One region of the Paracoccus sp. PAR01 genome, then DNA from elsewhere that is predicted to be linked to it. Evidence: riboswitches for the same ligand, from Rfam matches in the RefSeq annotation. Region 1 holds a riboswitch; each other region holds the start of a gene.
The links. A riboswitch is a leader RNA that binds a small molecule or an ion and turns the genes downstream of it on or off. The one in region 1 is predicted to bind cobalamin.

Region 1 (5,945 bases):
GTGTGGCCAATCCCACCATGCAATTCCGGATCCGGACAATCAGCAGAGGTCGCGGGCGCAGCTCGCGCGGAGGTAATCGGAGTTTGCTCACTCGCAGGCTGGACCGGTCCCCCCGGTGGCTCTCGTGACAATGATGCATGTCCCCATTCCGATAATCCGTCCGAACGATGGCGTGGGATTTGTCTGCCGCCGTCATGGGGTCAATTTACAAATCGGTGAGGAGGGCGAATGGGAAGCCGCGAGAGCACCACCAACTGGGCAATGATTACCACCCCTATGTCGTGGCCGCTGGTGCCCACATAGGGTGGTCCAATTCCAATCTGAGTGCATGACGGGTCTTGGTGCTACAGCCGGGCGTGGCCAGCGCTACAGAAACGAATGGCAAAGCCGGCACTACGTGACCTCTGGGGCAGAGGTGGAGGTGACTATGGTGAGCTCAAATCCGACATTGGCCATCAGGGGGCTCTAGCGGCGGCATCAGCGCAGCAGCGGCAAACGACCGCAAATCCGGTCCACCGTCTTGCGCGTCCCAGCCAGCATGATGGCCTGCGGCGCGTGACCCGCCAGCGGTGCGGCCGAAATGCGGGCGGTATAATCGGCATAGTCCCGCGCTTCGAAAGCAGCGTGCATATAGGCCAGTCGCAGCGGCAGGCCTGCGGCAGCGTCAAACAGTGCTGGCAAATCGGCGGTAGGTGCGCCGAGAATCGGCAGCGCAACCGTAGTTATCCCTGCCAGCGCAATGCCGTCCTGCGTGGGCGTGTCCGCCCCTACCAGATCGGGACGCAACTGTCCAAGGCTCATGCCCAGAACGGCTGCGAAGTTGGCTTTGAGGCCAATGGGCAAGTTTTCGGCGACGATGATAACAGGTTTCAATGACATGGCTCGGTCCTTTTGCAACAGGCTTTGCCATGTAGGTTGCCTGTTGGTCTTGGACGAAATTGACCTCAGTGTCGGATCAGCGCGCCGGGTGTTACGCCGAGATGGCGGCGGAACTGCCGGATCAGATGTGCCTGATCGCAAAAGCCTGCAGTAATGGCGGCCTCGACGGCAGGTGTGCCATCAAGCAGCAGTCGGCGAGCGTGGTTCACGCGGGCGCGAAGCACATGGCCATGCGGGGTCAGCCCGGTGGCGCGGACCGTGCTGCGGATCAGATAAGAGCGATTTAGCCCGACCCCGGCCGCCAGATCTGTCAGGGTCGGGATTTCGCCCGTCGCCACTCCGGCGTCGATGCGGTCCAGCAGCGCACGGATGGCGGCGGGTTCCTGACCTGGTTGGCGCAACTCGGCGCGCCCGTAATGGGTGAAAGCCTGCGCCAACACTTCGTGCACGGCCTCCTCGGTCACCAGCCTCTGGTCAGTCGTCCGCGCAACGTTAAGGCAACTGGCCAGCCGGGAAAGTGCCTGCGTCAGCTTGCGTCCACGATCGCGGGGGGCAATTTCAGCAAAACCGCGCAAGTCGCGCAGGCCCAGCACTTCTCGCACCGCTACCTCAGATACATAAAGCATGTTGTAGCGTACTCGACCCGCTGCAGCGTGCCCGGTATGCGCCTCCTCGGGGTTCATCAGAGAAAGCGAACCGGTGGGAAGCACCATGCTTTCTCCTCGACAGAGATAGCCACCGGCACCTTGGACAATCGCGCCGACGGCGAAACCTTCGTGCGCGTGGCGGGCGAAGGTCTGATTGCTCAAAGCAGCTTCGAACAGCTCAATGCCATGGTGCCAGCCCAAATGATGATAGCGGTTGCGTAGCATTGCTGGGATATACCGCCAGTTCGCCCGATCGGTGAAGGGCAACAACTAAGAAAAGTGACGGCTTCGTCGCGTAGACCTCTTTTGGGCACGTATCGGTCTGGCTGCTCGATCTGCACGGCCCGCCCGGCGCGGAACAGGATTCATCCTCGGCAGCGTTATGGGATGATCATGCGCGGATCGGATGTGCCAACAGAGTTATGTCGATCTCGAGGAGCGCATCCCGACCCGGCACCCCTGCGCAAAATACGTGCCGTCGTGACCGACGCCCGTTCGATGCCGAGTTCGACGGCCGATACGTCGCCGAGAGCCGCCCCTAGATCGCGCCCGTGCGGCTGATCCGGCCGAGCTGCAATTCCTCTGCTCGATCCGATCCAAGCGGCAAATGAGAATCAGATTCATTCCATTCGATCATCGTTCTGGCGCGCGGGAGAAGCCCTCCCCCCTCAACAGGCGCGATTGCGTCACTTGTTTGCGTCTCGCCAAGCAGTTAACACGCTCAGGTCGGTTTCCGAGAGGAATTGAAAGGGAATCCGTCGGGGCAGCACCTGCCCCGAACCGGAACTGCCCCCGCAACTGTAGGCGGTGAGCAGGATGCGATGACGCCACTGTGGCCCTCGGGCCATGGGAAGGCCGCATCCCGCGATGACCCGCCAGTCAGGAGACCTGCCGACAAATGAAACCCATTCGATCCGGGCGGGGTGTCCGGGGAGGTGCCTGATGTCCCAAGCCTGCCGATCCGTCGGGCCCCTTATCTATCGCTGCGTTCCTTCATGGGATGCGGCTGCGTCATGGTCATTTCCCAAGCCCTCCGCTCGCATCCTGACCGGAGCCTCGAGATGTTCATGAAAACCGCCCTGACCGGCCTTGTGCTGGCTGGAGCCAGCGTTCTGCCCGCCAGCGCCGAGACCGCATGGCCGCTGAAGTTGTCGAATTGTGGCGTCAACCTGTCCTTTGACAAGGCCCCGGAAAATGTCGTGACCGTAGGTCAGGCCACGACCGAGATCCTCTATTCGCTGGGTCTGGCCGACAAGGTCGCGGCGAGCTCGGTCTGGTTCACCGAGGTCCTGCCGCAGTTCAAGAATGCCAATGCCAGCATCGAGCGCCTGGCCGACAATGACCCCAGCTTCGAAAGCATCCTCGCCAAACGCCCGGGCCTCGTGACCGCGCAATATGAATGGCATATCGGCCCGCAGGGCGTTGTCGCCACGCGCGAACAATTTTCGGACCTGAGCATCCCGACCTATGTCCTGCCCTCGGACTGCACCGGCAAGGACAACAGCAAGGGCTCGGACGGCACGCGCATCGGCATGTATGCAATGGACAGCATCTATCAGGGCATCTCGGAACTGGGCCGGATCTTCGATGTTGCAGACAGGGGTGAGGCGCTGGTCGCCGATCTGAAAACGCGCGAGGCTGCCGCCATCGAAAAAGCCGAGGGGCTCGACCTGAAGGATGCCTCGGCGGTGTTCTGGTTCTCTTCGGCGGAAATGGACATTGACCCCTATGTCGCCGGTCGCAAAGGTCCGCCCGGTTACATGATGCAGGCCTTGGGTCTGAAGAACATCGTCGAAAGCGACGAGGAATGGCCCGTCGTCAGCTGGGAAAGCATTGCCCGCGCCAATCCGTCGATCATCGTCCTGGCCCGGATGGAGCGGCGTCGCTTCGAAGCCGATGATTACGAGAAGAAGATTGCCTTCCTTAAATCCGATCCGGTGACCAGCCAGATGGACGCGGTGAAGAATGACCACATCATCATGCTGGACGCACATGCGATGGACCCTTCGATCCGCAATATCGACGCGCTTGAGACTTTGGCTGAGGCGCTGCCGAAACTCGGCCAGAAATGAGCGAAGCGGTCATCATCGGCGCTGTCGCCTGGCACTCAAGGCTCATCGTGCGCCTTGCGCTGGGTCTGGTGGTGCTGGCCCTTGCGGTGATGGCCGGGGTGATCCTGGGCGAGACGCCGCTGCCGGTCTCGCAGGTCGGAGACGTTCTGGCGCACAAGCTCTGGGGCGCGGCATCGACGGTCGATCCGATCGATGCCGGAATCATTTGGAACTATCGCCTGCCACGCACTTTGGTCGCAGCGGCCTGCGGTGCGGGACTCGCGCTGTCGGGGTTAGTGCTGCAGACACTGGTCCGGAACGCTTTGGCCGATCCTTATCTGCTGGGCGTTTCGGCCGGGGCTTCGACTGGGGCGGTCGCGGTCACGATCATGGGGATCGGCGCAGGGGCCATCGGCATCTCGGCAGGCGCATTCGCCGGAGCGGCGCTGGCCTTCGGCATCGTCGCGGCACTCGCGCGCGCGGCGGGTGGAGGCTCTGGTCAGCTTGTTCTTGCCGGGATCGCGGGATCGCAGCTTTTCAACGCATTGACCAGCTTTTTCATCGCCAAATCCGCCAATGCGGAACAGGCCCGTGGGATCATGTTCTGGCTTCTCGGAAACCTGTCCGGCGTGCGCTGGCCGGATGTCGGACTTGCACTTCCCGTCGCGGTCGTGGGGTTGTTGGCCTGTATCATCCATATCCGCGCGCTTGATGCGTTCAGCTTCGGCGCAAGTGCCGCGGCCTCGCTGGGCATTGCGGTGCGCCGGGTGATGGTCGTGCTGCTGGGCGCAGTGACGCTGATGACGGCGGTGATGGTCAGCCTTGTCGGAGCTGTCGGCTTTATCGGGTTGGTCGTGCCGCATGCCATGCGTTTCCTCGTTGGCGCGCGGCATGGCGCGTTGGTTCCGGCCTCGGCACTTGCGGGTGCGGTCTTCATGATCGCGGCAGACGTGGTCTCGCGCGTGTTGATCCCCGGTCAGGTCGTGCCCATCGGCGTCGTCACCGCGTTGGTCGGCGCACCCGCCTTCGCGCTGATCCTGATCCGGAACCGGACCCGCGCATGAGGATTACCGCGACCAAACTGGTTCTGCAGGCGCAGGATCGCACGATCATCGACGGCGTCGATCTCGATATCGCGCCGGGTGAGACCTTCGGCCTGATCGGGCCGAATGGCTCGGGCAAATCGACGCTGCTACGGCTTCTTTCCGGGCTTGAGCGTCGCGCCGGGGGTGAGGTCAGCCTGGACGGCCACAACTTGCGCCGCATACCTCGCCGCGAGATCGCCTGCCGTCTCGCCATGGTTGAGCAGCAGGCCGAAACAACTGACTCCCTAAGCGCCCGTCAGGTCGTCGAGCTTGGCCGCACACCATGGCTTTCGGCTTTGGTCCCATTGGGCGCGAAGGACACCGCCATTGTCGATGAAGCACTGTAAGCCGTCGGCATGAAAGACATGAGTTCACGCCCGTGGTCCACGCTATCGGGAGGTGAGAGGCAACGGCTTCAAATCGCCCGCGCGTTGGCTCAACGGCCCCGCATCTTGCTGCTCGACGAACCGACCAACCATCTGGACATCCACCACCAGCTTGCTCTGCTGCGGCTGGTCGAGGAACTGCCGTTGACTGTGGTGATCGCGCTGCATGACCTCAATCAGGCGATGGGCTGCGACCGGCTGGGCGTCATGTCGCAGGGCCGTATGGTCGCCTGTGGCAAACCGGCCGAGATCCTGACCCCGGACCTGCTGCGCGCGATCTTCCGCGTGGGCGCCACCGTCCTGACCGATCCGCAGGACAATACAAAGGTCCTGCGTTTCCACGATATCGAGAACTCCCGATGAAATCCCTGCTTCTGCCTTTGATGCTACTCCCCCACCCCAGCTTTGGTCGAGGTCTGTGAGGTCCAGATGCTGAACCGCAGAGCGAATGGCCCGATGGTCTATAAGCCAGCCTATCTGAACATAGCCCCCGGCGACACGGTGCGTTTCCTGCCGACCCAGCCCGGCCATAATGCTGCAGCAATCGAGGGCGTGATCCCCGAGGGGACCGCGCCTTTCAAGTCGAAGAGCAACGCGCGTTTCGAGGTGACCCTAACGGAAATCGGCGCTTATGGCATCAAATGCTCGCCGCATTACGCGATGGGCATGGTCATGCTGATCGAGGTCGGCGAGAAGGCCGATGTGTCCCTGCCCGAGGTTTTGCCCAAGCGGGCCACCGAGCGTTTCGAGCAGATACTTGCCGGGCGCGACCAGCCGAAAGAATGATCAACGTCGGCCAACTCAAAACTCTGGCGCGACCCGGCTGGGACGAAGTAAAGAAGATTTATGCGCAGATTGGCCCGACCCTTAGCCTTCACCCTATCGGCCTTTCGCCGG
Region 2 (5,945 bases), on a different contig from region 1:
CTGATGATCTCGGCCCCGGCTTCGGGGACGGGCAAGACGACGGTGATGCTGGGGCTGCTGCGGGCGCTGACTGATGATGGTCTGGTGGTGCAGCCCTTCAAGTCGGGGCCGGATTACATCGACCCGGCCTTTCACCGCGCTGCCAGTGGCCGCGCCTCGTTCAATCTGGACAATTGGGCGATGGGTGAAGGGTTGTTCGGTGCAATTGCCGCGCGGGCGGCAGGGGCCGATATCTGCGTGGCCGAAGGCTCGATGGGGCTGTTCGACGGCGTGGCCAGCCGAGGGCTTGGCGGTTTCGGCTCCAGCGCGGAGACTGCGCGGGCGATGGGCTGGCCGGTGGTGCTGGTGATTGACGTGAGCGGGCAGGCACAATCGGCGGCGGCGACGGCATTGGGTTTTGCCCGTTATGCCGCCGACCTGACCATTGCCGGGGTAATCCTGAACCGGGTGGCCAGCCCCCGGCATGAAAGGCTGGTCCGGCTGGGAATGGAGCAGGCGGGCCTGCCGGTGCTTGGCGCGCTGCCCCGGCGCGGCGACCTGACCCTGCCCGAGCGTCATCTGGGCCTGATCCAAGCGGTCGAGCATCCCGATCTGGAAACCGCCATCGCCGGATACGCGGCCTTCCTGCGCCAGCATGTCGACCTAAGCGCGATCATTGCCGCCGCGCGGGGCAGCCAACCGCCGCAAGCTGGCCGGGGACCACGCCCCCCGGCACAGCGCATCGCCCTTGCCCGTGATGCGGCCTTTTCCTTCACCTATCCGCATCTGCTGGAAGGCTGGCATGAGGCCGGGGCCGAGATCCTGCCGTTTTCCCCCTTGGCGGATGAAGCCCCGGATGCCGGGGCCGATCTGGTCTGGCTTCCGGGCGGCTATCCGGAACTGCATGCCGGGCGGCTGGCTGCGGCCACGCGTTTCCTTGACGGGCTGCGGCAACATGCCCTGACAAGGCCGGTGCATGGCGAATGCGGGGGCTACATGGTGCTGGGACAGGCTTTGGTGGACAGCCAAGGGGTGACGCATCCCATGGCGGGGCTGCTGGGTCTGGTCACTTCCTATCAGCAGCGCAGGCTGCATCTGGGCTATCGCCGCGCGGTCCTTTCCACGGCCATGCCCGGCCATCTGGCGGGCGCGGTTCTGCGCGGGCACGAATTCCATTACTCGACCATCCTTGAACAGCCTGACAGCGCCCTTGCGGCGGTCTTTGATGCCGACGGATCGCCCGTGGCCGAGACCGGATCGCGACGCGGCAACGTCACCGGCACATTCTTTCATCTTATCGCAACGGAAGGAGGCTGACCGGCAACACATGACCACCGATCATCTTCGGTGCCGCCCTCGGGCGGCTGAAAAGGGAACCGGGTGCAAGACCCGGACTGCCCCCGCAACTGTAAGCGGAGAGCGGAGCGGAACAACCACTGGCCCCAACGCCGGGAAGGACCGACCCCCGCCTTGACCCGCAAGTCAGGAGACCTGCCGACGATGAAAAATCCTTGCCGCGCGATGCGGCGCAATCGCCGCCGGAGGGGCGGCACAGATACAGGATGACTGACATGCATATCGAACCCGGAATCGTAGACGGGGCCAAGATGGTCCTGGCCTATGGCACGGCCGCCGCTGCCGCCGCCTATACCGTCAAACTGGCGCTGGATGATCTGAAGCATCACCACGCCGGCTCCTTCGCGCTGCGCAGCGTGATCGGGGCCGCCACCACCTTTGTCTTTTTCGAGATCCTGCCGCATTTCCCCGTCGGCATCTCCGAGGTGCACTTTATCCTTGGCACGACGCTGTTCCTGATCTTTGGAGCGGCGCCTGCGGCACTGGGTCTGGCCTTGGGCCTGCTGGTGCAGGGGATGTTCTTTGCCCCGACCGATCTGCCGATGTATTTCGTGAACGTGACGACGCTGCTGATGCCGCTTTTCGTGATCGATACTCTGGCGCGTCGGGTCATTCCCGCCGACACCGCCTATGTCGATCTGAAATATGCCGATGTGCTCAAGCTGTCGCTGGCCTATCAGGGCGGCGTGGTGGTCTGGGTGGCCTTCTGGGCGATCTACGGCCACGGGTTCGGGGCCGAGAACATGGCCTCGATCGTCAGTTTCGGTGCCGCCTACATGCTGGTGGTGCTGATTGAACCCGTCGCCGATCTTGTCGCGCTGGCGCTCGCCAAGGCGCTGCGCCCCTCGGGCCAGACGGCGCTGGTGACACGCAGGCTTTACGCGGCCTGAACGCGGCTTCAACCAGGGGGCGGGCCGTGTCGGGTCCGCCCCATTCCCAAGGAGTGACGGATGCAGGAACTGTGGCTTGTCGGTATTGGCACGGGCAATCCCAGCCATGTAACGCTGGAGGGGGTTCAGGCCCTGCGCGAGGCCGATCTGATCCTGATCCCCCGCAAAGGCGCGGGCAAGGAGGATCTGGCGCATCTGCGTCACCAGATCCTGCGGGATTGCGGCGCGGCGGGCAAGGTCGTCGAATTCGACATGCCGCAGCGGGATGCGGCACTGCCCTATGGTCAGCGGGTTGAGCGGTGGCACGACCAGATTGCGACGATCTGGGCGCAAACGGTCAAGGATGCAGGGCGCAGCGGGCCGGTCGCGCTGCTGGTCTGGGGCGATCCGGGGCTATATGACAGCACGCTGCGGATTGCCGGACGCCTGGACCCAAAACCGCGGCTGCGGGTCGTTCCGGGCATTACCGCCCTTCAGGCGCTGACGGCTGCGCATGCCATTCCCTTCAATACTGTCAATGGTGCGGTGACGGTGACGACGGGCCGCCAATTGCGCGATCACGGCTGGCCCAAGGGGGCCGAGACCATCGTTGTCATGCTGGACGGCGAATGCAGTTTCCAAATGCTTGATCCCGAGGGGCTGACCATCTGGTGGGGCACCTTCCTTGGCATGTCCGAGCAGATCCTTGAGGCTGGCGCGCTGCACGAGGCAGGCCCTCGCATCATCGCACGCCGCGCCGAGGCGCGTGAGCGTCATGGCTGGATCATGGACACCTATCTGCTGCGGCGATCTGTCGGACAGTCGGGTGCGTACTGACGATAGCGCGGTGTCTTCGCCTTGTGGCCGGACCGAAGCCCTTCTCAGGCCATGTTTCGTGTCGCGCATTTATCGTATTTGGTGGGTGCGACACGACAAGGCTGACTTCCTGAAGGAGTGGCCCGAACGCAGCGCGATGGCTTCTTTCTGCTCGGCGCGGGGCTGGGCGTGGCCGGGGCAGAAAGAGGGTCTTGTTGGCCGCTTCGTAATCAATGTTGTTGTGCAGATAGGTCGAACCGCAGATCAACACGCGATCAACCGGCTTCGGCAGGGGTCTGCCGAAACTGACGCGAACGATGTCGCCGAAGGAGACCGCACGCAATATTGCCGCTCATACCAGCATGTCGCCATCGTTCGGCTTCCACTTCGGCGTCCGCATGTCCGGGTAGGTCGTTATTCGATGAATGATTGAAATGAACAAGCGCTGTCTTTATAGTCTCAGCCCTATTTTTGGCTACGTACAGAGGCATTAATTTTAAATGACCTTGGTCATCCGTTTATGTGATCTACCTATACAACTATATCGTTTCAATTCCGTCCGTTTTCATAAGGTTGTGGAAGTTATCGTCCTTATTAATTACTTGCGCGACGCGCGATTTTTTCGACCTAGTGACACTTATTTTGGTTGATAATTGGTGAATTGAAAAGATTAACAGTATTATTGAGTTACCAAAAAGATGATTATTGAGCGGGCATTACTCGCTTGTCGATCCGACCTAACAAGTGCTTGACCCGTTCAGAATGCCGTGCGTGCCAGCAAGTCATCTGGAAAGCACCGGGTTCCGGATGGGCATCATGTAGGTTTTCGGCTGCGAAGTTGTGCTCCTGGACTTGATGCGGCGCTTTACTGATCGCGATCGCTTCTTGAGGGTGGCCAGACTCGGGGCCAGACAAACGTGGCCGGCATGTCCGGTTCGTGCGATCTTTCGGACCAATGGCGTGGCGGGCATCGGGCTCGGAATGCAGTTGACTTGCATCATGGAGAAGAGGCTGCCGACTCGTAACAAATCGCTGCTGAAACTGCGCAGTTTCTGCGCATTTGTCTGCGATCTGGCGCGGTAAGCCATCATTCTGATGTCGAATTCGGCACGACAAAATTTTTCTTCATAAAGAAAACAATTCACCCAAGGGAAACTGCCCAGAGGATGGAAACCTGTCCCTCATCGTTTCTGTGATGCTCACAATGAGGGTAAGCCATGAACCTGAAGACAGCCTCTCCGGCCTTGCTTGTGGCCGCATTTCCCGTGATCGGCAATGCGCAGGAGGTTGCCCCCACGCTTAGCGCCGGGGATACCGCTTTTGTCGCGACATGCGCGCTGATCGTCATGCTGATGATGCTGCCGGGACTGGGCCTGTTCTATGCGGGCATGGCGCGCAGCAAGAACGTGCTGTCGGTGCTGACCCAGATATTGGCCTCGATCGCGCTGATCTGCGTGTTGTGGACGGCCTATGGTTACTCGCTGACTTTCGACGGAGAGAGCCCGCTGAATGCCGTGATCGGCGGCACTTCGAAGCTGTTCCTGGCCGGTATCACCACGGACAGTCTGGTCGGGACGATCCCTGAATACCTCTACATGCTGTTCATGATGATGTTTGCGGCCATCACGCCCCCGATCATCGTGGGCGCCTTTGCCGAGCGGATGAAGTTCGCGGCGGTACTGATCTTCATGGGGATCTGGCTGACCATCAACTATATCCCGATGGCCCATATGGCCTGGGGAGGTGGTTGGGTCTTCAATGTCGGCGTGCAGGATTTCGCGGGTGGGAATGTCGTCCACCTGAACGCAGGCATCGCGGCACTGGTCTGCGCGCTGGTTCTGGGGCCGCGCAAGGGTTACGGCACACAGATGATGGCCCCCCACAACCTGACCATGACCTATACCGGGGGTGCGATGCTGTGGGTCGGCTGGCTGGCCTTCTGCGGTGGTTGTGCGCTGGCGGCGAGCGGATTTGCCACCCTCGTCATGCTGAACACCATGCTGGGCGGTGCAGGCGGTGCGCTTGGCTGGATGGCCGTCGAATGGTTTCATCGCAAGCGCCCCAGCACCTTTGGCCTGCTCTCGGGCACGATCGCTGGTCTGGTCGCCATTACCCCGGCCTGTGGTTTCGTCGGACCGGGCGGTGCCATTGCCATTGGCTTCCTGGTGACGCCCTTCTGCGTTCTCTTTGTTGAATCCGTGAAGCGGCGCTTTGGCTACGACGATTCCTTCGATGTCTTTGGCGTGCATGGCGTCGCGGCCTTTGTCGGCGGCATCCTGACGGTGATCTTCGCGTCACCCGGTCTGGGCGGTCTTGGCTATGCCGAAGGGCGCAGCATGCTGTCGCAAATGGTGCCGCAGGTCTCGATCATGGGCTTCAGTATTCTGGTTTCGGCAGTCACGACCTTCATTGCGCTGAAGGCGGCGGATCTGCTGGTCGGCTTGCGCGTCGATCAGGAAACCGAGTTCGAAGGTCTCGATACCGGCGAGCATGGCGAGGTCGGATACCGTCTGGGCGATGGCGTCTATGGCGGCGCACCGGTGCCGCTGCATGAGGCGCAGCCGGTGCTGCAACCCGCCATGTCGGTCAGTAAGCAGCATTGACACAGGCGATAGGGTTTTGCTCCGGGCGTCACGCGCCCGGAGTTTTCATTTGCTTTGCGGATAGGTGATGATCGACAGATAGCGCGCCGGCAGCGCGATCAGATCCACCGGACCATGCGGTGCATCGGCGTCGAAAAGCAGCGTGTCACCGGGCTCGAGTTGGTAGACCTGCTCGCCATGGCGATAGCCGACCACCCCTTCGAGCATATAGAGCAACTCGATCCCCTCATGCTGGAACATGGGGAAACGGTCGCTCTCGGTGGTTAGGGTGATCATGTAGGGTTCAACCACGACGCCGGAGTTGTTTGAGCCGATATGGCCA
Region 3 (5,945 bases), on a different contig from region 1:
TTGGCCTGCGCCGCCTCTCCGGGGTCGTTGACGATGAAGGGATAGATCACCGGCAGGTCGCGGATCAGCGCCTCGGGCCAGCAATCCGGTCCCAAGGCAACGGATTTGCCCGGCAGCCATTCCAGCGTGCCATGCGCGCCGACATGGACCAGCGCATCGGCCTGCTGCCGCAGCCACAGGTAAAAGGCGACATAGCCATGGCGCGGGACGCGGGACAGGTCGTGATATTCGGCGGCACGTTGGCCGGGCTGTCCCCGTTCAGGCTGCAAGGCGATGATGGCCTTGCCGCGCCGGAGCGCTGCAAAGGCAAAGCCTGCGGGCGTGGCATCCGGGTCGTCCTTGGCATCGCCCCAACTGGCGGCAAGGGCGTCGCGCAGCGTTTCGGGCAGGCGTGACAGGGCGGTAAGGTAATCCGCCATCGGCCAGTGAATGCGCGCCTTGGCCAGCGAGGTCAGCTCGCTGTCGGGCGGGATGTCATGGCCCGCCTGCGCAAGGTCCTGCAGGATCGCCTCGGCCGAGGCCAAGGCGTCCAGCCCCACCGCATGGGCCATGTTCCATTCCCGTCCCGGATAGCTGGACAGGACGACGGCCACCCGGCGCTGCGGGGCGCTGGTCGCAGCCAGACGATGCCAGCCCGCCACCCGGTCCGCGATGGCCGCGATGCGCTCGGGATCGGACAGATGCATCACCCGCGCAAACTCCAGATCGGCATCGCGGGCCGCCGCCGATTTGAAGGAGGCGACACCGGCAAAGATGCGCCCGTCCACTTCGGGCATGACCACATGCATGGCCAGATCGGCGGGGGACAGCCCGCGATCCGAAGCGCACCATGCCTGCCGGTCCGAGGTCGCAAGCGCCACCTGAAACGCCGGCACCCCTGCGGAATCCAGCGGCGATGCCCCCATCTCGCCCCGCGCGGAAAAGGCCGTCGCATTGACGATTGCAGCGGGGCGCAGGTACGCCACCTGCCCCGCCACCCATGCCGCCGCCGCATGTTTCAGCGACGGCACGAACATCGTCACGGCGCGAAACCCGCGCGTATGAAAGCTGCGGATCAGGGCCGCGATCGGGTCCAGATCGCCCGCCAGCAGATAGGAGCGGTAGAACAGGATCAGGATCAACGGCTGGCTGTCGTCCGGCTGCGCGTCAGACATGACACCCGCCTCCGGCGTCCAGAAGCCTTGCTCCGGTAGCGGCGGGGCGGCATCGGTGTCTGCGACAGGCAGCCCCGCAGCCTTGGCCAGAACGCCCAAAGCGGTCAGTGCCGCGTCAGCGCCGCCGGAATCGCAAAGCGCAGCCAGCCGTGCCAGCACCGGGGCCGGAAGGGTGGATGCCGCATCCAGCCGCGGATCGGGGCGACCATCGGCGGGCAGGACCGCCAGCGCGATGCCATTGCGGCGGGCCAGCGCCTCGATCTGTTGCAAGCCATAGGGCCAATAGGCGGTGCCGCCGATCAGCCGGACCAGGATCGCCTTGGCACCGGAAAGCGTCGCCTCGACATAGGTATCGACCGAAACCGGATGGGTCAGCGCGGCGATATTCGCCAGCCGCAGCCCCGGCAGCTGACCTGCTGCGCCATGCCATGCCGCCGCGAAAGCGCCAAGGTCGCTGTCCGAGAAGGACAGCACGACCATATCCGCAGGGCTTTGACCAAGGTCACGGGGGACCTCGGTTTCCTCAAGCCCGTGGCTTTCGCGGAAGACGACATGCATGCGGGGCGGTCCCTGTCACGCGTCCAGCGGTTGCGGCAGCAGCAGGGCGCGGATCGCCTGCGCATCGATGTCGTGATGCTCTCCGATGACGACCAACCGGCCTTGGCGCGCCTCATCCGGCCGCCATGCCCGGTCGAACTGATGGCGCACCCGAGCACCCACCGCCTGAACCAGCAACCGCATCGGCTTGCCGGTGACGGCGACATGACCCTTGACCCGCAGGATGTTCTGCTCGCGCGCCAGCGCCTCGATCCGTTCGACCAGCGGCGCGGGGTCCGACAGTTCGGGGATATCAATGACCACGCTGGCAAAGTCGTCATGTTCGTGATCATCGGCCCCGTCGTGATGCGAGGGGCGCGCGGCCAGATCGTCCTCGGCCGCAGCACCTAGGCCAAGGATCACGCGCGGATCGACCGCGCCTTCGGCAACCTCAATGATCGGTAGGGCGCGGGACACCTCGGCAAGGATCACTTCACGCGCGCGGGCCACGCCATCGGGGCCGGCAAGGTCGGGCTTGGTCAGCAGCACGATATCCGCGCAGGACACCTGATCGCCGAACACCTCGGACAGCGGCGTTTCATGGTCGATGCTGTCATCGGCCAGACGCTGACGGTCGACCGCCGCGATATCGGGCGCGAAACGCCCCGCGGCCACCGCCTCGGCATCGGCCAGCGCGATCACGCCGTCCACGGTGATACGCGAGCGGATGGCGGGCCAGTCAAAGGCGCGCAGCAGGGGCTTGGGCAAGGCCAGCCCCGAGGTCTCGATCAGGATGTGATCGGGGCGGGGATCAAGCGCCATCAGCGTCTCGATGGTCGGGATGAAATCATCGGCCACGGTGCAGCAGATGCAACCATTGGCCAGCTCCACGATGTTTTCCGCCGGGCATTCCGGGATGGCGCAGCCTTTCAGGATGTCGCCATCGACACCGAATTCGCCGAATTCGTTGACCACCACGGCCAGCCGTTTGCCGCCGGGATTGCGCATCAGATGCGAGATCAGCGTGGTCTTGCCCGATCCCAGAAAGCCGGTGATGACGGTGACGGGAAGTTTCTCAAGATTGGCCATTCATTCGGTCTCCATGGGGGGAATGCGGGCGATGCAGTTCTTGCGGAAATGCAGAGGGCGGTCGCGCCATGGCACCAGCCCGTCGGGGGCCTGCACATATCTGGCCGCGCCGTCGCGGATCGCCTCCAGATGGGCCGAGGCGTCGATATTGCCGTAGACATAGGTCCAGCGCCCCGCGCCGCGCAGCGCGATGGTGCAGCCGCGCGAGCAGTTGGACAGGCATTGCACGCCGGTGACGGTGATCGTCCCGGCAAGCGCCTCGGACAGGCTGGACAGCACGGCCTCGCCGGTTACCGCCGGGTCAGCCGCGTTCTTGCAGCAGGTGCAGACCAGCAACTCGGCTGGCTTTGGTCGTATCGTCATCATCCTCACCCACCGAAGGACGGACGAGGGGAAAATGGTGACGAAACCGCCCGGAAAGGCTGCCTATCTCCACACCAGAACACCCCCGTCCGGTTACATGCATCATGGCTGGCAGGTCTCCCGGCTTGCGGATCTCGGAGGGTTGCTCCGGCGGTTGCCCTGCCTTCCCGGATGCATGCATCCAGTGGCCATGGGCTCCCTTTCCACTCACGGTCGCGGGGGCGGCTGCGCTCTGGGCCTGACGGCCTTGCGCATTCCCTTTTCACCTGTTTGCACAGGCACCAGCGGGACTGATATGGTCCAGCCCGCCAAGGACTGTCAAGCGCAAGGAACCCGACATGGACGACACCGCCACGCGCCACACCGAAAAGATGAAGCGCATCAAGGCCGCGCGCGACAAGATGATGGCGTCAAAGACCGGGGAAAAGGGCCTGATCATGGTCCATACCGGGCCGGGCAAAGGCAAGTCGTCATCGGGCTTTGGCATGGTCCTGCGCTGCATCGCCCATGGCATGCCCTGCGCTGTCGTGCAGTTCATCAAGGGCGGCCGCGACACCGGCGAACGCGAACTGTTGCGGACGCGTTTTGCGCAGGAATGCCGGTTCTTTGTCTCGGGCGAGGGGTTCACCTGGGAAACCCAGGACCGCGAACGCGACATCGCCGCCGCCCAAAACGGCTGGCGCATCGCGCGCGAGCAGATCCTTGACCCCGAAATCCGCTTCGTCCTGCTGGACGAGATCAACATCGCCCTGCGCTATGACTATCTGGACGTGGCCGAGGTGGTGGATTTCCTTCTGCACGAAAAGCCACCCATGACCCATGTCTGCCTGACCGGGCGCAATGCCAAGGCCGAGCTGATCGAGGCCGCCGATCTGGTGACCGAGATGTCGCTGATCAAGCACCCGTTCCGCGCGGGCATCAAGGCACAGCCGGGGGTCGAGTTCTGATGCAAGCCAACCCGACCGGGCGGCACTGATGGGCCGCGCATTGATGATACAGGGCACCGGCAGCAATGTCGGCAAGTCCCTGCTGGTGGCCGGGCTGTGTCGGGCCGCTCGGTTACGTGGTCTGTCCGTCGCCCCGTTCAAGCCGCAGAACATGTCGAACAACGCCGCCGTGACCCGCGACGGCGGCGAGATCGGCCGGGCGCAAGCCGTGCAGGCGTTGGCCTGCGGCCTGCCCCCGCATTCCGATATGAACCCGATCCTGCTCAAGCCCGAGTCTGAAACCGGGGCTCAGGTCGTGGTTCATGGCCAGCGTCTGACCTCGGTCCGGGCGCGGGATTATGCCGAGGTAAAGCCCCGGCTGCTGGGCTATGTGCTGGAAAGCTATCAGCGCCTGCGCGCCGCCCATGATCTGGTGCTGGTCGAGGGCGCGGGCAGCCCGGCCGAGGTCAATCTGCGCCGCAATGACATTGCCAATATGGGCTTCGCGCGGGCGGCGGATGTGCCGGTGGTGCTGGCGGGCGACATCGACCGTGGCGGCGTCATCGCGCAGATCGTCGGCACACAGGCGGTGATCGACCCGGCGGATGCGGCGCAGATCTCGGGCTTTCTGATCAACCGCTTTCGCGGCGACCCGCGGCTGTTCGATGACGGCTACCGCCTGATCGAGGCGGCGACCGGCTGGCGTGGTTTCGGCGTCTGCCCGTGGTTCCCGGATGCGTGGAAGCTGCCCGCCGAGGATGCGCTGGACATTCGCAGCCCTGCGGCGAACACTAGGGCCGGGCTGCACATCGTCTGCCTGCGCCTGTCGCGCATCGCGAATTTCGACGATCTCGACCCGCTGTCGCAGGAATCAGGTGTGCGTCTGACCATGCTGGAGCCCGGTCAGGCGATTCCGGGGGATGCGGGACTGGTCATCATCCCCGGCACGAAATCGACGCGCGGCGATCTGGCCTTCTTGCGGGCGCAGGGCTGGGACATCGACATCCTTGCCCATCACCGCCGCAGCGGCCGGGTGCTGGGAATTTGCGGCGGCTACCAGATGCTAGGGCGCTTTGTCGCCGATCCTGACGGGATCGAGGGGGCCGCGGGGACCGATCCGGGGCTGGGCCTGCTGGACGTGACCACCGTCATGACCCCCGACAAGCGCCTGACCGAGGTTGAGGCCACTCATCTGGCCACCGGACAGACCTGCAGGGGCTATGAAATCCATCTCGGGCGCAGCGATGGCCCCGATTGCGCCCGGCCCTTCGCCATGATCGGGGACAAGCCCGAAGGGGCCATCAGCGCGGATGGACGGGTCGCGGGCAGCTATCTGCACGGCTTGTTCCGCGACGATGGTTTCCGCGCCGCCTATCTGCAGGGCTTCGGCACGTCGTCCGGGTTGGGTTATGATGCGACGGTCGAGGCCACGCTGGACGCGCTGGCCAACCATCTTGAACAACATCTGGATGTCGAAGGGCTATTCGCCCTTGCCCGCTAGCGCCGTTTCCAGACGCTGCCACCCGGCCTCATCCCCCGGCAGGCCCAACCGGACCCAACCCGGCGCATAGGGGAATATCCGCGTCCAGATCCGGCGGCGGGCCAGCCGCTTCTGGGCGGCCCGCGCATCGCCGACCTCATAGGTGCGAAACAGCGGCGTGCCACCCACAAGCTGCCAGCCGGCGTTGGCCGCCGCCCGATCAAGGCGCAGGGCGTCAAGGTCCAGCCGCTGCCTTGTGCACGCCTGCCAGTCGCGATCGCCAAGCGCCGCTTTCCCGATGGCGATGGCGGGACCGCTGACCGCCCAAGGACCGGCCAACGCCGCTATTTTTGCCGCCAGCCAGGCCTCGGCCAGCGCAAAGCCCAGCCGCAGACC

Region 2: linked by a shared signal. The riboswitch ahead of IB235_RS21340 (energy-coupling factor ABC transporter permease) and the one ahead of IB235_RS23535 (ABC transporter substrate-binding protein) in region 1 are both predicted to bind cobalamin.
Region 3: linked by a shared signal. The riboswitch ahead of IB235_RS21400 (DUF1636 domain-containing protein) and the one ahead of IB235_RS23535 (ABC transporter substrate-binding protein) in region 1 are both predicted to bind cobalamin.

What each region holds. Positions count from the first base shown of each region.
Region 1 is NZ_JACVAW010000038.1:1,194-7,138, forward strand. It holds gene IB235_RS23520 (DUF1007 family protein) at 1-10, opposite strand, end outside; gene IB235_RS23525 (DUF2000 family protein) at 478-879, opposite strand; gene IB235_RS23530 (AraC family transcriptional regulator) at 945-1,751, opposite strand; partial or broken gene IB235_RS25425 (IS5/IS1182 family transposase) at 1,933-2,136, shown strand; cobalamin riboswitch at 2,237-2,437, shown strand; gene IB235_RS23535 (ABC transporter substrate-binding protein) at 2,588-3,598, shown strand; gene IB235_RS23540 (iron ABC transporter permease) at 3,595-4,641, shown strand; partial or broken gene IB235_RS23545 (ABC transporter ATP-binding protein) at 4,638-5,411, shown strand; gene IB235_RS23550 (pseudoazurin) at 5,478-5,834, shown strand; gene IB235_RS23555 (hypothetical protein) at 5,895-5,945, shown strand, end outside.
Region 2 is NZ_JACVAW010000023.1:553-6,497, reverse strand. It holds gene IB235_RS21345 (cobyrinate a,c-diamide synthase) at 1-1,296, shown strand, start outside; cobalamin riboswitch at 1,308-1,493, shown strand; gene IB235_RS21340 (energy-coupling factor ABC transporter permease) at 1,551-2,225, shown strand; gene cobF (precorrin-6A synthase (deacetylating)) at 2,286-3,041, shown strand; gene IB235_RS21330 (hypothetical protein) at 3,100-3,453, shown strand; gene IB235_RS21325 (ammonium transporter) at 4,238-5,623, shown strand; gene IB235_RS21320 (XRE family transcriptional regulator) at 5,669-5,945, opposite strand, start outside.
Region 3 is NZ_JACVAW010000023.1:14,388-20,332, forward strand. It holds gene cobN (cobaltochelatase subunit CobN) at 1-1,712, opposite strand, end outside; gene cobW (cobalamin biosynthesis protein CobW) at 1,728-2,780, opposite strand; gene IB235_RS21400 (DUF1636 domain-containing protein) at 2,781-3,143, opposite strand; cobalamin riboswitch at 3,236-3,444, opposite strand; gene cobO (cob(I)yrinic acid a,c-diamide adenosyltransferase) at 3,482-4,090, shown strand; gene IB235_RS21410 (cobyric acid synthase) at 4,119-5,570, shown strand; gene cobD (threonine-phosphate decarboxylase CobD) at 5,550-5,945, opposite strand, start outside.